DNA from 4 places in the Mesorhizobium sp. B2-5-11 genome. Region 2 is predicted to be linked to each of the others. Evidence: predicted binding sites of a transcription regulator. Region 2 holds the regulator's gene; each other region holds the start of a gene.

The links. Region 2 encodes PhoB, which activates phosphate uptake and scavenging genes when phosphate is short. Its sites were predicted from a motif close to TGTCATNNANCTGTCAT; they were not measured.
Region 1: FJ490_RS30340 (DUF1045 domain-containing protein) is a predicted target of PhoB. The motif match lies at 1,620-1,636, and genes of this name have one in related genera.
Region 3: FJ490_RS03650 (RNA degradosome polyphosphate kinase) is a predicted target of PhoB. The motif match lies at 2,705-2,721, and genes of this name have one in related genera.
Region 4: FJ490_RS11540 (esterase-like activity of phytase family protein) is a predicted target of PhoB. The motif match lies at 2,067-2,083, and genes of this name have one in related genera.

What each region holds. Positions count from the first base shown of each region.
Region 1 is NZ_VFUK01000017.1:20,126-24,830, forward strand. Features, by position in the region: gene FJ490_RS30335 (alpha-D-ribose 1-methylphosphonate 5-triphosphate diphosphatase) at 1-829, opposite strand, end outside; gene FJ490_RS30340 (DUF1045 domain-containing protein) at 874-1,581, opposite strand; gene iolB (5-deoxy-glucuronate isomerase) at 1,733-2,545, opposite strand; gene FJ490_RS30350 (DUF3329 domain-containing protein) at 2,550-2,768, opposite strand; gene iolE (myo-inosose-2 dehydratase) at 2,809-3,726, opposite strand; gene iolD (3D-(3,5/4)-trihydroxycyclohexane-1,2-dione acylhydrolase (decyclizing)) at 3,871-4,705, opposite strand, start outside.
Region 2 is NZ_VFUK01000016.1:30,284-34,988, forward strand. Features, by position in the region: gene pstA (phosphate ABC transporter permease PstA) at 1-731, shown strand, start outside; gene pstB (phosphate ABC transporter ATP-binding protein PstB) at 728-1,531, shown strand; gene phoU (phosphate signaling complex protein PhoU) at 1,557-2,264, shown strand; gene phoB (phosphate regulon transcriptional regulator PhoB) at 2,284-2,973, shown strand; gene FJ490_RS29835 (ROK family protein) at 2,981-4,222, opposite strand; gene xylF (D-xylose ABC transporter substrate-binding protein) at 4,481-4,705, shown strand, end outside.
Region 3 is NZ_VFUK01000001.1:718,617-723,321, forward strand. Features, by position in the region: gene FJ490_RS03630 (amino acid ABC transporter ATP-binding protein) at 1-341, shown strand, start outside; gene FJ490_RS03635 (TIGR02117 family protein) at 457-1,122, shown strand; gene FJ490_RS03640 (FAD-dependent monooxygenase) at 1,153-2,376, opposite strand; gene FJ490_RS03645 (zinc-finger domain-containing protein) at 2,395-2,640, opposite strand; gene FJ490_RS03650 (RNA degradosome polyphosphate kinase) at 2,841-4,705, shown strand, end outside.
Region 4 is NZ_VFUK01000003.1:117,935-122,639, forward strand. Features, by position in the region: gene FJ490_RS11535 (MATE family efflux transporter) at 1-291, opposite strand, end outside; gene FJ490_RS11540 (esterase-like activity of phytase family protein) at 459-1,949, opposite strand; partial or broken gene FJ490_RS11545 (FAD-dependent oxidoreductase) at 2,261-4,671, shown strand; gene FJ490_RS11550 (trimethylamine methyltransferase family protein) at 4,684-4,705, shown strand, end outside.

The DNA.
Region 1 (4,705 bases), on a different contig from region 2:
TGACATTGGGCGCGCCCATCAGCACGCCGAGCCCTGCATCCTTCGAAGCCCTGGCGGCTTCCTCGGTGGTTGGGAATTCGGCAACGCGCACGCCTTGCTCGATGGCTTCGTCGACATGGCCCGTCGTCGCATCGTCATGGCTCGCAAGCACGATGCCGCGCTCGTGGCAGGCGGCGGCGATGAAGACGCGGTTCGCCCCCGAATTCCGGGCCGATTCGCCCATCCGCTTCTCACAGAATTTCTGGAAATCGCGATCGGTCAGCTTCAGCTTGCGTTGATAGTAGTAGGCATAGGTTTCGAGGTTGACGAACTGGCGCTGGCCTGGCGCATGGTCCATCAGCGAGGCGAGCTTCACCCGTTCGTCCGTCTCGAAATTGGCGAAGGCCCTGAGGCAATCCGGCGCCGAGACCTCGCAGCGTAGATGGATGAAATGGTCGGCCCGCAATCGATCCATCCGCCGGCTGTCCTCGATCGCATCGGCGAGCTTGCGGATGTCGGCGGCGTTGAGATCGGCATCCTCGTCCATGCCGACACGCAAGGCATCGAGCACGGTGGTAATGCCGGCGGTCGCCACTTGCGCGTCATGGGCGAGCACGGCGGCGATCGGGTTCCACCGCACCTTCGGCCGCGGCGCATAGTGGCCTTCCAGGTGATCGGTGTGCAGCTCGACCAGTCCCGGAATGATGAAGTCGCCAGCCATGTCCTCGCCGGCTCGCACGGCGCCGGCGGATATGTCGGCGATCAGACCGTCACGCATCACGAGCGAACCGTCGATGATCTCGTCGGCAAGAACGATGCGGGCGTTGCTCAGAATGGTGTCGGCGGTCATTTCAGGCAGTCCTTGGTTTTTTCTCGCCTTTACGGCTTGTTGCTTCAGGCGGTTTTTCTGGCCGGACGGCGCCCGAGCGCGTGCTGGGAAAGCACCATGAACGGGGCGCCGGGTTCGGGCTCGATGAACAACGTCAGCGCGTCCACCGGAACCGGCTGGCGCAGCACCTCGGCGAACAGGCCCTCGATTGCCAGGCGAAGACGAGGGCTTTCCTGTGGCCCGGCCCTGCCGGACAGCGTCATGTGAAAGCGGAAGCTCTCGAAGACGTAAGGATAGCCCCATTGGCAGAGATTGCGGAATTCGCCCGGCTTCAGCGAGTCCGGGCTGCGCCGCTCGATCTCGGCCTCCGTCAACGGCGCGCGAAAGCGGTCGAAATCGCGCACCACATCATCGGCGAAGCGATTGAGCGGAGGCAATGGCGCCTCCGGCACCAGTGCGAAGAAACCGTCGATCTGGCTGACGACGAGACGCGGGATCATCACAACGGGCGTCGCCTCGGCAAAGGCGTCGAGCGCTGCGCGCAACGAGGCTTCGGTTTCGTTGGCCGCTAACCGGAAAGGGGCTTTCAGCGTTGCGTGAAAACCATAGCGCCGTGCCGATGCGGTGTGGAAGGCGACTTCCGCCGCCGACAAATCGCCCACCGCCTCCACCGGTCGCGTCGCGGCGCCGAACGGGTCACGGCCCAGCCAGTTGGCGGCGATCCGCGCCAATTTTTCGTCCTGTTGGGGGGTGAAGTAGATGGCGTAGCGCATCGAAAATCCTCGTCAGCCCGTTGCCATAGGTGATTTCCATGACGGATTGACGAAGCTTTGAAGGGTTTTCGAAGGCAAATCGCCCCCGCCGGTCCTTAGCCGACGATTTTTCTGATCTGGACCAACAGGTTCAGCCGTGAACGCGCAACGGTCAGGCCTTCATCAGCCATTCGTGCTCGGGCGCATTGTGGAATTTCCACGTCCGCTTCGGGCCGGCCATGACGTTGAGATAGTAGAGGTCGTAGCCATGGCAAGCCGCGCAGGGGTGATAGCCCTTGGGCACCAGCACGACGTCGCCGTCCTCGATCGCCATCGCCTCGTCCAGCTCGCGGGAGCCGTCCTTGTCGGCGTCGGTATAGACCCGCTGGAAAGCAAAGCCCTGCGGCGGGTTGAGGCGGTGATAATAGGTTTCCTCGAGATAGGATTCGTCGGGCAGATTGTCCTGGTCGTGCTTGTGCGGCGGGTAGCTCGACGTATGGCCGCCGGGCGTGATGACCTCGACCACCAGCAGCGAATCGGCCGGCTTGCCCTCGGGCAGGATGTTGGTGACGTAGCGCGTATTGGTGCCCTTGCCGCGCACCTCCTGGCCGAGGTCGTCAGGCCCGATGACGCGAACCGGCAGGCCGCCGTTCAATCCCGGCGCCGAGCAGACCGCCAGTTCCAGTCCGCTATCAGCCGTCACCGACCACACCGATCCCTGCGGCACATAGACAGACCATGGTTTGCCTTCAAAGGGCGACATGCGCTGGCCGAGCAGGCCGAGATCCTTGCCGCCGGCCGTGACCGTGCCCTTGCCGGTGACGAACACCAGGCAGACTTCGCGATCGTCCGTTGTTCCCGAAGCCGTTTCGCCCGGTTTCAGCCGATGCAGGTCGAACCCGACATAGGTCCAGCCGGCGCTTTGCGGCGTGACGTGCGCGACACGGCCATGGCCCTTGTCGGCTTTGACCAGCAGCTTCGACATCCGGTTACTCCTTCGGTTCGACTTCGGCGGGCGCCTTGTTCTCGTCGGCCGGCTTGTAGAGATAAAAAAACTGCCAGACGCCATAGCCGGCGAAGCCCAGCGCGATCACGCCCCAGAACGGCGTGCCGCTCGCGAATTCGATGATCGACCAGATGACGCACACCGCGACGACGGCGACACGCCGCCACAATGGCCGGAAGAAGGGGTGCTCGGAATCTTTCATCGCGGCAACCTACAGCAAGCCCGGCCTGGCGAGAACCCGATCAGACATCGGGGAAGCCCTGCGTCTCGACCGTATAGCCGGCCGCCGTCATCACCCGCATCAACTCCTTGTGGCCCACCTGCGCCATCTTGAGCGGCGGGTTCTTCTTCGGGTCCTGTTCGGCCTCGACCACGAACCAGCCTTCATAGCCGTGGTCGGCGAAACGCTGCACGATGGCGCCGAAATCCAGCGAGCCGTCGCCCGGCACGGTGAAGGCGCCAAGCGCCACCGCGTCGAGGAAGGACTGCTTCGTGCGGTCGAGCTTCTCGATCACGCCCATGCGCACATCCTTCACATGCACATGGCTGATGCGCTTGTGGTGATTGTCGATGGCGCGCAGCACATCGCCGCCGGCAAAGGCCAGATGGCCCGCATCGAGCAGCAGCGGAATGCCCGCTCCGGAATGGCGCATGAAGGCGTCGAGCTCCGGCTCGGTCTCGACCACCGCCGCCATGTGATGATGATAGGAAAGCGGCATGCCTTGCTCGGCGCACCATTCGCCGAATTCGGTCAGGCGCCTGGCATAGGCCTTCATCTCGTCGCTCGAGAGTTTCGGCTTGGTGGCGAGCGGCTTCGAGCGGTCGCCCTGGATCGAACGGCCAACCTCGCCATAGACGATGCAAGGCGCGTTGACCGCCTTGAACAGGTCGATCATCGGCTGGATGCGATCCTTGTTCTTGCTCATCTCCTCGTCGACCAGCGTGCCCGAGAACCAGCCGCCGCACAGTGTGACGTCAGCCGCCTTCAGGATCGGCAGCATCACCTTGGGGTCCTTGGGAAAGCGCCGTCCCATCTCCATGCCGGTGAAGCCGGCCGAACGCGACTGGCGTAGGCACTCCTCCAACGACACGTCGTCGCTGAGTTCCGCAAGATCGTCGTTCCACCACGCGATGGGGGACATGCCCAGTTTGGCTTTCAAGTCGTCACTCCGGTTCTTGTTCACCCTCCCCCTTGTGGGGAGGGTCGCTGCGAAGCAGCGGGGTGGGGGTGCGGCGCCAGACCCCACCCGGACCTTCGGTCCGACCTCCCCACAAGGAGAGGTAGGGGGTGGGCAGCGCCGAAATCAATCGCCGACGCTCTGCATCCGCCGCTTCTCGTCATAGACCTTGCGCGCCGCGTTCACTTGGCTGCGCTCGGAGACTTCCGGCACCGCCACGTCCCACCAGTGGCCGCCGGCATCGGTGGAGACCAGCGGATCGGTGTCGATGACCAGTACCGTGGTGCGGTCGTTGCCTTTCGCCTGAGCCAGCGCCGTCTCCAGCCCTGCGATCGACGAAACCTTCTCGGCGATCGCCCCCATGCTCGCGGCGTGCGCGGCAAAGTTGACGTCGGGCAGCACCTCGTGGCGCGCATCCTTCAGGAGATTGTTGAAGTTGGCGCCGCCGGTCGCCATCTGCAGCCGGTTGATGCAGCCAAAACCCCTGTTGTCGAGCAGCACGATGGTCAGCTTCAGGCCGAGCATCACCGAGGTGGCGATCTCGGAATTGAGCATCAGATAAGAGCCGTCGCCGATCATGACGACGACCTCTTCTTCAGGCTTGGCCATCTTGGTGCCGAGCCCGCCCGCAATCTCATAGCCCATGGTCGAGAAGCCGTATTCTGCGTGGTAGGAGCCGGGCGCGCCGGCCTGCCAAAGCTTGTGCAATTCGCCCGGCAGCCCGCCGGCGGCGTTGAGCAGCGTCACGCCGGAGCCCATGGCGCGCTGCACGGCGCCGATCACCTGCGCGTCGGAAGGGTAGGCGGCATTGGTCGACGCCGTCACCTTGGCGGCTTCGGCCTGCCATTCCTTCTTGCCGGCTGCCGCATTGTCGGTCCAGGCGGATGGCGCCTTCCAACCCTTCAGCGCGGCACCGAGTTCGGCCAAGCCTTCGGCCGCGTCGGCGACCAGCGGCGATGCC
Region 2 (4,705 bases):
TCTATAAGGGCCTGTCGGGTGTTTCGCTCTCTGTGTTCACCGAAATGACACCGCCGCCCGGCGATGCCGGCGGCCTGCTCAATGCCATCTACGGCAGTATCATGATGACAGTCATCGCCGTCATCGTCGGCACGCCGATCGGTGTCCTCGCTGGGACCTACATGGCCGAATATGGCCGCTTCTCGCGCCTCACCACCGTCGTGCGCTTCATCAACGACATCCTGCTGTCGGCACCCTCGATCATCGTCGGCCTGTTCGTCTACGAGCTGCTGGTGCGGCCGATGGGACATTTCTCGGCGATTGCCGGTGCCGTCGCACTGGCCATCCTGGTCATCCCGGTCGTCGTTCGCACCACGGAGGACATGCTCAACCTGGTGCCGAACGCCCTGCGCGAGGCCGGCGCCGCGATCGGCGCGCCGCGCTGGGTGGTCATCCGCTCGGTCGCCTACCGTGCGGCGCTGTCGGGCATCGTCACCGGCATATTGCTGGCCATCGCCCGCATTTCCGGCGAGACGGCGCCGCTGCTCTTCACGGCACTCAACAACCAGTTCTGGTCGAGCAATCTCAACGCCCCAATGGCCAGCCTGCCCGTCACCATCTTCCAGTTCGCTCTCAGCCCCTACGAGGAATGGCAGCAGCTGGCGTGGACCGGCGCACTCATAATCACCCTTACGGTTCTCGGGCTGAGCATCTTCGCCCGCAGCCTTACCGGACGCAGAGAGGACAGATGAAACCGATGTTGTCCACCGAGTTGAATACGCCCGAAGTCGCGGTCGAGAAAGCCAAGATCGAGGTCAAGGGCCTCAATTTCTACTATGGCCAGTCGAAGGCGCTGAAGGATATCAGCCTGTCGCTGCCCGAGCGCAGCGTCACCGCCTTCATCGGGCCTTCGGGCTGCGGGAAGTCGACGCTGCTGCGCGTCTTCAACCGCATCTACGAGCTTTACCCGAGGCAGAGCGCCGAGGGCCAGGTGCTGCTCGACGGCCAGAATATCCTCGACCGCTCGCAGGATCTCAACCTGCTCAGGACCAAGATCGGCATGGTGTTCCAGAAGCCGACGCCGTTCCCGATGTCGATCTACGAGAACATCGCCTTCGGCGTCAGGCTCTATGAGAAGCTCAGCAAGGCGGAGATGGACGGCCGTGTCGAGCAGGCGCTGAAGCGCGCGGCACTGTGGAGCGAGGTCAAGGACAAGCTCAACGCCAGCGGCCTCAGCCTTTCGGGCGGCCAGCAGCAGCGCCTCTGCATCGCCCGCACGGTGGCGGTGAAGCCGGAGGTCATCCTGCTCGACGAGCCTGCCTCGGCGCTCGATCCGCTGTCGACCGCCAAGATCGAGGAGCTGATCGACGAGTTGCAGGCCGATTATACGATCGTCATCGTCACCCACAACATGCAGCAGGCGGCGCGCGTGTCGAAGCAGACCGCCTTCATGTATCTGGGCGAGCTGGTCGAGTTCGACCGCACCGAGAAGATCTTCACGTCGCCCCGCGAGAAGCGCACGCAGGACTATATCACCGGCCGCTTCGGCTGATCCCAGGCATACGAGGACCAAGATCATGGCCGAACACACAGTCGCAGCCTTTGACGAAGATCTCGGACAGATCAGCAGGCTGATCCGCGACATGGGCGATCTCGCCTCATCGATGGTCGGCGGCGCGACCAAGGCGCTCCTGAATTCCGACAACGCGCTCGCCCAGAGCGTCGTCTCCGACGACGCGATCATGGATGCGCGCCAGCGCGAACTCGACGACCGCGCCATCACCCTGATCGCCAAGCGGCAGCCCATGGCGGACGATCTGCGCCATGTCGTCGGCTCGATCCGCATGGCGGGCGATCTCGAACGCATCGGCGATCTCGCCAAGAACATCGCCAAGCGCGTCGGCACCGTCGGCCTTGCCGCCACGCCGCGCGACCTGTCGCACTCCATCGACGCCATGGCGCAGCTTGTGCTGATCCAGGTGCAAGGCGTGATCGAGGAGTATGCGGCGCGCGATGCCGCGGCACTTGCGAAGCTGCGCGCCGACGATGAACGCATCGACGTCAAATACACGTCGGTCTTCCGCGAGCTGCTGACCTACATGATGGAGGATCCGCGCAACATCACCGCCTGCACGCATCTTTTGTTCTGCGCCAAGAATCTCGAGCGCATCGGCGATCACGTGACCAACATTGCCGAAAATGCCTATTATGTGCTGACCGGCACGCAATTGCCCGCCAATCGCCCGAAGCAGGACGAGACGGCGATGTCGGCGCCAGCGGCTTGACGGCAGGGGTGACCAGTCGATGATCGCGCCACGCATCATGGTGGTGGAGGACGAGGAGCCGCTGGGTGTGCTGCTCCGTTACAATCTGGAATCGGAGGGTTATCAGGTAGAGGTGGTGACGCGCGGCGACGAAGCCGAGATCCGCTTGCAGGAGAATGTCCCTGACCTTCTTGTGCTCGACTGGATGGTGCCGGCGGTTTCCGGCATCGAGCTCTGCCGCCGTCTCCGGATGCGGCCCGAGACCGAGCGGCTGCCGATCATCATGCTGACGGCGCGCGGCGAGGAAAGCGACCGGGTGCGCGGTCTCTCCACCGGCGCCGACGACTATCTGGTCAAGCCGTTCTCAACGCCGGAATTCATGGCACGCGTCAAGGCGCTGCTGCGCCGCGCCAAGCCCGAAGTTCTGTCCAGCGTGCTCAAGGTTGGCGACATCGTGCTCGACCGTGAATCGCACCGGGTCTACCGCAAGAAAAGCGAGATCCGGCTCGGGCCGACCGAGTTCCGCCTGCTCGAATTCATGATGCGACATCCCGGCCGCGTGTTCTCGCGCAGCCAACTGCTCGACAATGTCTGGGGCGAAACGATCTATATCGACGAGCGCACCGTGGACGTGCATGTCGGCCGGCTGCGCAAGGCGGTCAACAATGGCCGCATGCCTGACGTGATCCGCACCATTCGGGGCGCGGGGTATGCGATTCGCGAAGACTAGGGATATGTCACGCAACGTTCTCGCCCACGCCTGATTTCGCCTGTGCCCCCGGCGCGAAAATCTCCTGGTCGACGAAGGTCAGCGCGCGCATGGCGCAGCCCTCGCGGATCAGTGGCAGTTCGTTCGGCTCGGTGTCGAAGGAAATCGATTTCGAGTGCTGGCCGCCGGCGGTCTGGGCAATGGCCTCGCGCAGAGCCGGCTCGATCAGGTCGAAGGCGGCGGCGCTGACGCCGACCATGGCGACCGGCGCCGGATCGATCAGCGCGAACAGGCTGCCAAGGCCGTAACCCAGCGCCTCGCCGGCCTTGCGGTAGGCTTCGCGCTCCGGCCCGTCCTTTTCGCGCGCCGAGGCCGCCAGGGTGCGCATGTCGGCGTCGCTGACGTCGACGGGCTCGGTGTCCTCGCCAAGCTGCCTCGCGTTGCGCCAGATGGCATAGTTGCCGGCATAGGCCTCGACGCAGCCGCGCCGCCCGCAGCGGCAGAGCGCCCCGCCGGGGCGATGGATCATGTGGCCGAACTCGCCTCCGGATGAATGGGTGCCGGTGAACAGTTCACCCTTCAGCACCAAGCCCATGCCGATGCCGTGCGACAAAAGGATGGCGATGAAGTCGTCGCGGTAGCGCTGGGGATCGCGCCAGCGCAGCGCCACCGCCATCATGTTGCAATCGTTCTCCATGGTGGCGGGAATGCCGAACTCGGCCTCCAGTATGTCGGCGAAGGCGATGTCGGTCTGCGGCGTGATCGGCGACCACAGCATGGTGCGCGCATCCGTGTCGGTGATGCCCTGGATCGCCAGCGCGATACGGGCGATGCTGCCGACGTCGAGGTCGGGATCCTCGAACCGCCGCCTGACGATGGCCACGCATTCGCCGATCAGCGCCTCGCGCGACAGGGTGAGCGTGTCCAGCCGGCGCTGCTCTTCAGATATCACCTGGCCGGCATAGTCGATGACGGCGACGGAGAGAAAATTCAGCGACAGCACCACGGTCATCACCGCCGCGGCTTCAGGGTTGAGGCTGAGGCCGACCTGCGGCCGGCCGCGTTTCAGCGCACCGGCCTCGCTCGGCTTGCTCTGCGCCAGGATGCCTTCGCCAATCAGGTCGGAGGAGATCGCCGATATGGTGGAATGGCTGAGCCCGGTGGTCGCGGCAATCTCGGTGCGCGAGGGCTGCCCGGCACGGCGCACGGCCGCGATCACCATCGCCCGGTTGCGTCGGCGCAAATCGTCGTGGCGGATTCCGACCGACATGTTTCTCGCATCCTCCCCGTCGCCGCGTTCTCTCCCCAGGATCCCGACGACCGTCAAATACTGGCAGAACCGGCCTTGGCTGTCATTATTTATTCCGGAGCTCGAAAAAAATTCACGAGGACATCAAAATACATCAGAATCGACGTTGACAGCGTTCCGACGATGGACCAGTGTTTTTTCGAGGCTCGAAAAAATAGAGCCTTGTGCCGGCCTACGGGCCTGTTTGGTCGCGCCATACGCGGCGCAGGGAGGATTAAGATGAAGAGATTCACAGCCGCCATCCTGGCGGGTGTCGCCATGTCGCTGACGCTCGCGTCGGTCGCGCAGGCGAAGGACAAGGTCATCGGCGTTTCCTGGTCGAACTTCCAGGAAGAGCGCTGGAAGACCGACGAGGCCGCCATGAAGAAGGCGATCGAAGCCGCCGGCGACAAGTATATTTCCGCCGACGCCCAGTCCAATCCCGGCAAGCAGCTCACCGACGTC
Region 3 (4,705 bases), on a different contig from region 2:
AGGCCAACAAATATCCGGGCCAGCTCTCCGGCGGTCAGCAGCAGCGCGTGGCGATCGCCCGTTCGCTGTGCATGAACCCGCGCATCATGCTGTTCGATGAGCCGACCTCGGCACTCGACCCGGAAATGATCAAGGAAGTGCTGGAGACCATGGTTAGCCTTGCCGAGGAAGGCATGACCATGCTGTGCGTCACCCACGAGATGGGCTTTGCGCGGAAAGTCGCCAACCGGGTGATCTTCATGGATCAGGGCCAGATCGTCGAGCAGAACACGCCGGCCGAGTTCTTCGATCACCCGCGCCACGAGCGCACGAAGCTGTTCCTGTCGCAGATATTGCACTGAGCGCTGCTTCGTCGAAATGGAAGGAGCCCGGCCGCGCCACGGTCGGGCTTTTTCACATTTGGCCGATCGGATCGTTTCGATTGAAACGTGATGGAATCGCAAGAACTATGCCCGGATGAGAAAACGCCTTCGTTTCCTGGCCGTGCTGGTGGCCGCGGTGGTGCTGGTCGCGGCACTCGGCACACTGGTGCCGCGACCACTCTGGCCGGCTGCCGCGGCCGGCGAGGGCGCCAGGCACATTCTGGTGCTGAGCAATCCGATCCACACCGACATCGCCATTCCCGTCGATGATGGCGTGCGCCGGCGCTTTCGCTTCCTCGCCGCTGCCGGCCAGCCTTCCGACGCGCCCGAGGTGCGCTACATCGTCTTCGGCTGGGGCGGCCGCGCCTTCTACCTGGAGACGCCGACTTGGTCGCAGCTGAAGGCGATGCCCGTATTCAAGGCCCTGACGCTTGACGCTTCAGTGATGCATGTCGAGGTCGCCGGCAATATCTCCGGACCCGATGTCGCCGGCTTCGACATCCCGGAAGACCGCTTTGCCGCGTTGCTCGACTTCATCGATGCGAGTTTTCAGCAAGGACCAGGCGGGCCGATCGTCATCGCAGGGGCCGCCTATTCCGATTTCGACCGCTTCTATGAGGCGAACGGCCATTTCAATGCGCTGGCCGGCTGCAACACCTGGACGGCCGCCGCCTTGCGAACCGCCGGCCTGCGCACGGGTTGGTGGAACCCGCTGCCGGTCTCGCTCGGGTGGTCGTTGAAGCTGTATAATGGTAGGTAGCGCAGATAACGCCAACGCCTCGTTCGAGTTCTAGGCCCGCCATCCATAAAGCCAGTCCAAATCCGCGGCGAGCTTCTCCGGCGTCCGCATTTTCAGGAAAAGGTTGCGCGCCAACGCCACCGGACCCCAGGCATGCCAGGCAAGGCGGTTGAGGGCGCCGCGACGTGCCACTCTCACGACGCGCGGCCGGCGCAGGCCTTCCCAGATTTGAAGACTTCCGGCGAGATCGGCAGGGGAGGCGGCCATGACGTCGGCAAGCGTGGCGGCATCCTCGATGGCCATCGCGGCGCCCTGTGCCGCGAACGGCGTCATGGCATGCGCCGCGTCGCCGACCAGTGCGATGCGGCCCGACCTTACCCATGGCGGCTTCTGATCGACCGTATGGACCGGCCAGGCCGCCCAAGGGCCGGCCAACTCCGCAAGCCTTGCCAGCGCCGGCGCGGTGCGGCGCATGGCGCCGGCCAGGATTGCGGGATCGGCATGGCCGGACCAGCCTTCGGCGATACGCTCGCCCCTGGTGAAAGCGACGAGATTGATGGCGCTGCCCTTGCTGACGGGATAGGCGACCATGTGAAAGCCGGGATGCAGGAAGGTGGTGACGCAGTCCGGCGCACCGATCTCTGCAAAAGCTTGCCCGGCAGGACTGTCTGCGCTGACGGTTGCCCGCCAGGCCAGTTCGCCGGAGAAGTGGCTTTTCGCAAGCCTGGTTTTCCTTCCTTGGTCGGCAAGTCCGCGCATCGACGACCAGACGCCATCGGCGCCGACCAGAAGGAAACCTTCCGCCGCGACGAGCCTGCCACCCACATCGGCTGCCGCGGTGACGCCTGAACTGCTGATCGTGACGCTGCCAAGGCGCGCACCAGTAGTGAGATGAACATCGGGCATGGCAGCCACGCGCGCCATCAGCGCGTTTTGCAGGTCCGCTCGATGCGCCACGAGGTAGGGCGCACCCCAGCGCGCCTCGCCGGCTCGTCCAAAAGGTACGCGCGCCAGTTCGCCCAAGGTTGCCGCATCCTTCAGCACCACGGCTTCCGGCCTGACGGCATTGGGAAGAAGTGCGTCGAGTACGCCGAGCTCACGCAGGATGCGTGTCGCGTTGGGCGAAAGCTGGATGCCGGCGCCCGCCGCTTCTAGGCGCTGCGCCTGTTCGAAGATCCGTACGGGATAGCCCCGCTCGGCGAAAGCCAGTGCCGCGGTCAGCCCGGCAATACCCGCCCCGGCGATGATGACTTGCCGGGACTGTGCGTCTGCCATTGGCCGGGCCGCTGGAAGTCAGGCGGCCTGGTCGATGTAGAGGCAGCCGGCCGGCAGCGTTTCCATCGCCGTCAGCTTCGGCGAATAGCGGTAGAGCGTCGAGCAGTAGGGGCAGACCTTCTCATTGTCGTCGCCCATATCGAGAAACACATGCGGATGGTCGAAAGGCGGGTTGGCGCCGGTGCACATGAATTCCTTGACTCCGATATCGATCGCCGGATGGCCCGCATCGTTCTGGAAATGGGGAATGGAACCGCCTGCCATCGTCGTCTCCTTTAGCGCAGTCTGCTCAGCGTTTGGATCATAACCGGCCTGTTTGCAAGTTCGATGAAATGAAACTGTCGCAAAAGCCTGTCAGAGGATAAGTTAAGCCGGTTAACCGGCTGGAGCATCGCGGCCAGGCGCAACAGCCTGGGCGCCGCCCGAAAGCGGCGAAGCAACCAGACGTGGGAAGAGCAGGAACCATGAACGAACTGAAGCCGGTCCAGAGCGAGTTCATCAATGCGGAAGCGGCAAGCCCGGAAGGCAATCCGGATCGTTTCGTCAATCGCGAGTTCTCCTGGTTGCAGTTCAACCGCCGCGTGCTCGAGGAATCGCAGAACACAAACCATCCGCTGCTGGAGAGGGTACGTTTCCTGTCGATCTCCGCGGCCAATCTCGATGAGTTCTTCATGGTGCGCGTCGCCGGTCTCGCCGGCCAGGTTCGCGAAGGCATCGTGTTGAGAAGCCCGGATGGGCGTACCCCCGAGCAGCAGCTCGAACAACTGCTTCGCGAGGTCGAACGGTTGCAGGAAGACCAGCAGAAAAGCCTCTCGGCGCTGACCGTGCTGCTCAATAAGGAAGGCATCGAGAGTATCACCCGCGACGCGCTGACCAAGGACGAGAAGGCCTGGCTGGAGGAGCACTTCCAGGACCAGGTGTTTCCTGTTCTCACGCCATTGTCGATCGACCCGGCGCATCCGTTCCCGTTCATCCCCAATCTCGGCTTCTCGATGGCGCTGCAGCTTCGCCATCGCAAGAACGGCGAGGAGATGAGCGCGCTCTTGCGCTTGCCGGTGGCGCTGAAGCGTTTCATCCGTTTGCCGGACCGCAAGCACCATGTCCGCTTCATCCCGCTGGAAGAGGCGGTCGGCCTTTACATCGGCAAGTTGTTCCCGGGTTACGAGGTCAAGGGCTCCGGCACGTTCCGCATCATTCGCGACAGCGACATCGAGGTCGAGGAGGAATCGGAAGATCTCGTGCGCCTGTTCGAGACCGCGCTGAAGCGCCGCCGCCGCGGCTCCGTCATTCGCATCGAGTTCGACATGCTCATGCCGGCCGAACTGCGCGAATTCGTCGCCGGCGAACTCGGCGTTTCGTCGAGCCGCATCAGCGTCCTGACCGGCCCGCTGGCGCTCAGCCAGATTTCTGAGATCGTCGCCGTTGCCCGCGACGACCTCAAATTCACGCCCTACAATCCGCGTTTCCCCGAGCGCATCCGCGAGCATGGCGGCGATTGCTTCGCCGCTATCCGCGAGAAGGACATCATCGTCCACCACCCCTACGAATCCTTCGACGTGGTGGTTCAGTTCTTGCGTCAGGCGATGGCCGACCCGGAAGTGGTGGCGATCAAGCAGACGCTTTACCGCACCTCCAACGACAGCCCGATCGTGCGTGCGCTGGTCGACGCGGCCGAGGCCGGCAAGTCGGTGACGGCGCTGGTCGAACTCAAGGCCCGCTTCGACGAGGAGGCCAACATCCGCTGGGCGCGCGACCTCGAGCGCGCCGGCGTCCAGGTCGTGTTCGGCTTCCTCGAGCTCAAGACCCACGCCAAAATGTCGCTGGTGGTGCGGCGCGAGGACGGCAAGCTGCGCAATTATGTGCATCTGGGCACCGGCAATTACCATCCGGTGACCGCGCGCATCTACACCGACCTGTCCTTCTTCACCACCGATGCAACGATCGCACGCGATGTCGCCCAGCTTTTCAACTTCATCACCGGCTATGCCGAGCCGACCGCCGAAATGCGGCTGGCGATCTCGCCCTTCACGCTGAGGAACCGTATCCTGCGGCACATTTCCGATGAGGTCGCCCACGCGCTCGAGGGACGGCCGGCACGCATCTGGATGAAGATGAACGCCCTTGTCGATCCGATCATCATCGATGCGCTCTATGACGCCAGCCGCGCGGGCGTCGAGATCGACCTCGTGGTGCGCGGCATATGCTGCCTGCGGCCGCAGGTGCCGGGCCTGTCGGAAAACATCAGGGTCAAGTCGATCGTAGGCCGTTTCCTCGAGCACAGCCGCATCTATTGCTTCGGCAATGGCCACGGCCTGCCGTCGGACGAGGC
Region 4 (4,705 bases), on a different contig from region 2:
TGCCTCGGGGAGATCGCGGGCGCCGACCGATTGCGCCACCAGTATGGTGGCCGCCATGCCGATGCCGAATACCGTGCCGAGGATGAGGAACAGCACCAGATTGGCATTCGAGGTGGCGGTAAGCGCGGATTCGCCGAGGAAGCGGCCGACCCAGACAGCGTTGACCGAGCCGTTGAGCGATTGCAGCACGTTGGAGCCGAGCACCGGCAGGGCGAACAGCAGGAGCGTGCGCGGAATGGGGCCGCTGGTCAGGTCACCGGTGCGCCGGCGCGCGGGCATCTTTTCATCCATGGCGGGCATCCGGCAAAGCTGGTTCTTTTGAGTCCGGCACGCAGGATACCGCAGGCCCGACCGGGATGCACCCTTGCGAAAGGAGCGACGGCGGGCAAGGCACGCCGTCGTGCATCCGATCAAGCTTGTCGGGCAGGAGGCGCCAGGCGGCGCCTGCTGCAAGATGCTTACTTCCTGGCGAGGCCGGGAAGCGTGACCTGATAGACAAGGAACATGGTGTCGACATCGGCGCCGTCCTCGGCCTTGTAGGGCGCGCCGACCTGGAAACCGTCCTGGGCGAGGAAATCGTTGTCGTTGGCGACGAACAGGAAATAGTCGTCGGGCAGCTTCGGATCGAGCACGCTCGCCAGCGACATCGCTTCCCACTTTTCCGAGAGGTTGTCCTTGTCGTTGGGCGCGCCATTGTGCAGCCCGAAGCGGGCAAGCTCGGCCTTGTCGTTGATGTCGATGAACGGCATCAGCCTTGCCGGCGTGACCGACGGATCGAGCACGCCCTTGCGCGCCACCGGCTTGTCGGCGGCATCGAAGGGACCGCCGGCGATGTCGGTCGCGCCGGAAAGGTCGACAATGTCGATCTTGCGATACAGCGACTCTTCGCCCTTCAGGCCCTGGCCATTGCCGCTGTCGCGCGCCAGCATCAGGAAAGCCGTGTCCGACAGCGCCACGATCTCGCTTTGCGCAGCCACCTTGGTCTTGCCCTTGGCGTCCTTGAACACCGGCAGCGGCACGACATATTCATGTGCCAGCTTGAGATGGGCAAGATCGGAGGCGTCATAGACCAGCGCCCTGGTGTTCTGGCGCGTCGAGGCCGAATCGCCGCCGTCCTGCCGGGTCGCCGACTGCAAAACCGCGATCACGAACTTGCCGTCCGGCGTCATTGCCATGCCTTCGAGGCCCTGATTGTTCTGGCGGCCGGTCTCAGGATCCTTTGGGTCGGGTTCGGCAGCACCTGGGCCCGGATTGTCGGAAGCAAAATTGGCCGTGCCGTGGCGCATCGGCACGAGCGCGGCCGGAGGCTGGGTCGCCGACATCAGACGGCCGTCGGCGGAGAAGCGGTAGATGTCGGGACCGTATTCGTCGGAGACGAGCATGGTGCCGTCGGGCAGCCGCACGATCGCCTCGTTGTCGAGCGCGAGCTTGCCATTGTCGGCCTGCGGCAGGACAGGCATGTCGCCGGCGGCGGGACGCACGCCGTTCAGCGGGTCGAGACCGGTGACGTCGGCACCCTTGTCGTCGGTCAGGAGCATGGTGTCGGCGAGCGTCGCCTTGACGCCGGTCTGCTCCTGGCCGGCCGCGGGCGCGGCACCTGGTGCCACCGGGGCGAACTCGATGTTGATCGTGTTGAGGCGCGGCCGGTAGTCGGTGGTACCGACGACGTTATAACCGCGGTCGGGCAGCAGCCACAGCGAGCCTCTGTAGGTGCCGGCATCATGCGTCCAGCCCGCGGTGTCGATCGACATGCCGGAGCCGGAGCCGAAGGTCTCGCCGAACCTGTCGCGCTGGCCGGCCGGGATGCGGCCAACCCCCACCAGCCCCTTGTTGACGAAACTGGCGCCGCCGACGCTGGCCGAGCTGTCGGCGAAGGCAGGCAGCGAAACGGCCGAGGCCACCAGCGCGGCGGCCAGCAGCCGCAACGAGAACGAGCGTAAATGCGTCATGGATATCCCCTTGATGACAAAGCGCCGGGACGGCGGAATTCCGAGGTTGCCTGGGGGCGGCGAGGCTGCCGCCCTGGAGGGCGGCTATGCCCTCGCCAAGCGGTCTAAGGCGCGAACATGATGCTTGCATGACAGTTGGTGACGCATTCGCGTCGGCCCGCCGCGACGCTGCTGGGGAAGTGCGGCCGCGCCAAAAAATCGATCGTTCCGAGACAGGTTCGACACCGTCCAGGAGCTGTTCGCAGTACTAGACACTCATGTACAGTACGTATATGGTTCCGGTTTCGAACAGTCCGTGGAGGAGGGAAGCCTTGAAGTCTCACTACCGCGCAGTCGTCATCGGGGGAGAGTGGTGGGCGCTTCGGTGCTCTATCACCTGGCGCGGTTCGGCTGGTCGGATGTGGCGCTGATCGAGCGCGCCGAACTGACGGCGGGCTCCACCTGGCATGCGGCGGCAGGGTTCCACGCGCTCAACGCCGATCCCAATGTCGCCGCGCTGCAGGATTACACCATCAACCTTTACCGCGAGATCGAGGCCGAATCCGGCCAGGACGTCGGGCTGCACATGACCGGCGGCGTCAACATAGCCAGCGATCCGGCGCGCTGGGAGTGGCTGAAATCGGCCTGGGCGGTATTCCAGTCGGTCGGCATCGAGACCGCCCGGCTGGTGACGCCTGACGAGATCAAGGCGATCTGCCCGATCGTCGACGTCACCGGCGTGCTTGGCGGCCTCTACGATTCCAACGAGGGCCATCTCGACCCTTACGGCACGACGCATGCGTATGTCGGTGCCGCCAAGAAGCGCGGCGCCGACGTGATCCTGCGCAACCGCGTGGTCGAGCTGAAGGCGCGGGCCGATGGCCATTGGGACGTGGTCACAGAGCAACGCACCATCACCACCGAGCATGTCGTGAATGCCGGCGGGTTGTGGGCCAAGCAACTCGGCCGCATGGCCGGGGTTGAACTGCCGGTGACGCCGATGGAGCACCATTATTTCGTCACCGAGGACATTCCGGAAGTCGCTGCCCTCGACAAGGAGATCGGCCTGGCCGTCGATCTCGACGGCTTTTCCTATCTGCGGCAGGAGCGCAAGGGCGTGCTGCTCGGCGTCTACGAGCAGAACCCGAAGCACTGGAACATGGACGGCGCGCCGTGGGATTACGGCATCGAGCTCATCCCCGAAGACATCGACCGCATCGGCCCGGAACTTGCCAAGGCGCATGAGCGCTTCCCTTGCCTGGCGACGGCAGGCATCCGCAAATGGGTCAACGGCGCCTTCACCTTCACCCCGGACGGCAATCCGATCGTCGGGCCGGTCCGCGGCCTGAAGAATTACTGGGTCGCCTGCGGCGTCATGGCCGGCTTCAGCCAGGGCGGCGGCGTCGGCAAGTCGCTGGCCGAGTGGATGATTTACGGCGAGCCGCAGGCCGACATTTTCGGCATGGACATCGCCCGCTACGGCGCCTTCGCCGCAAACCGGGAATATCTCAGGCAGACGACGCGACAGTTTTATTCTCGTCGTTTCGTCATGACCTTTCCCAACGAACGGCTGCCTGCGGGCCGGCCGCTGAAACGCCCCGGCGCCTATGACGGCATGAGTGCGGCGGGCTGCGAATGGACGGCTTCCTGGGGGCTGGAAATCCCCGCCTATTTCGCGCCGATGGGATTCCGCGAGGAGACGACGCTCAGGCGCTCCAACGCCTTCGACATCGTCGGTGACGAGGCGCTGCAAGTCCGGCGCGCCGCCGGCCTCATCGATATCTCGGCCTATGCGCGCTACGCGATCACGGGACCGGGCGCGGAGGCCTGGCTCGACAGGCTGCTGGCCTGCAGGCTGCCGAAGGCGGGACAGGCGAGGCTGGCGCCGATGCTCGGGCCGGACGGGCGGCTGAAGGGCGATCTCACCGTCTTCAACTGGGGCAATGGCGACTACTGGCTGATGGGCTCCTACTATCTGCGCGAATTCCACATGCGCTGGTTCGAAGCGCATATGGCTGAAGGCGTTTGCGTCACCGATATTTCAGATGCGATGTCGGGCTTTCTGGTCACCGGCCCCAATGCCAGAAAGATCGTCGAGCGCACGACGCACCAGGACATCTCCGCCAAAGCCTTGCCATTCATGGCATGCGGCGAATTCGACATCGGCATGGTGCGGGCAAGGATGGCTCGCCTCTCCATCGCCGGCGAACTCGGCTTCGAGATCAACTGCCCGGCCACCATGCATGCCACATTGCGCGAAACGCTGCTTGCCGCCGGCGAGGATCTCGGCCTCGCCGAGATTGGCTATTACGCACTCAACGCGCTTCGGCTGGAAAAGAGCTTCGGCATCTGGTCGCGTGAATTCACGCAAGGCTACACGCCCGGCCAGACAGGGCTCGACCGCTTCATTGCTTTCGACAAGGGCGATTTCATTGGCCGCGAGGCGGCGCTGAAGGAACGCAAGGCCGGTGTTGCACGACGGATCGTGACGCTGGAAGTCGATGCCATCGACGCGGACGCCAGCGGCTTCGAGCCGGTCTGGCACGGCGCTCGGCGCGTCGGCTTCGTCACCTCCGGCGGCTTTGGCTACACGATCGGCAAGAGCGTCGCGCTGGCGTTGGTGGATGACGATTTTGCCGAGGAAGGAACGGCGCTTTGCGTGCACATTGTCGGCACCGAGCGGCCGGCGCGTGTCATTCCGGCTTCGCCCTACGATCCCTTGGGCAAGGCGATGCGGCAATGAGGAGGTTTCCGGATGATCGATGACGCGGCACGCG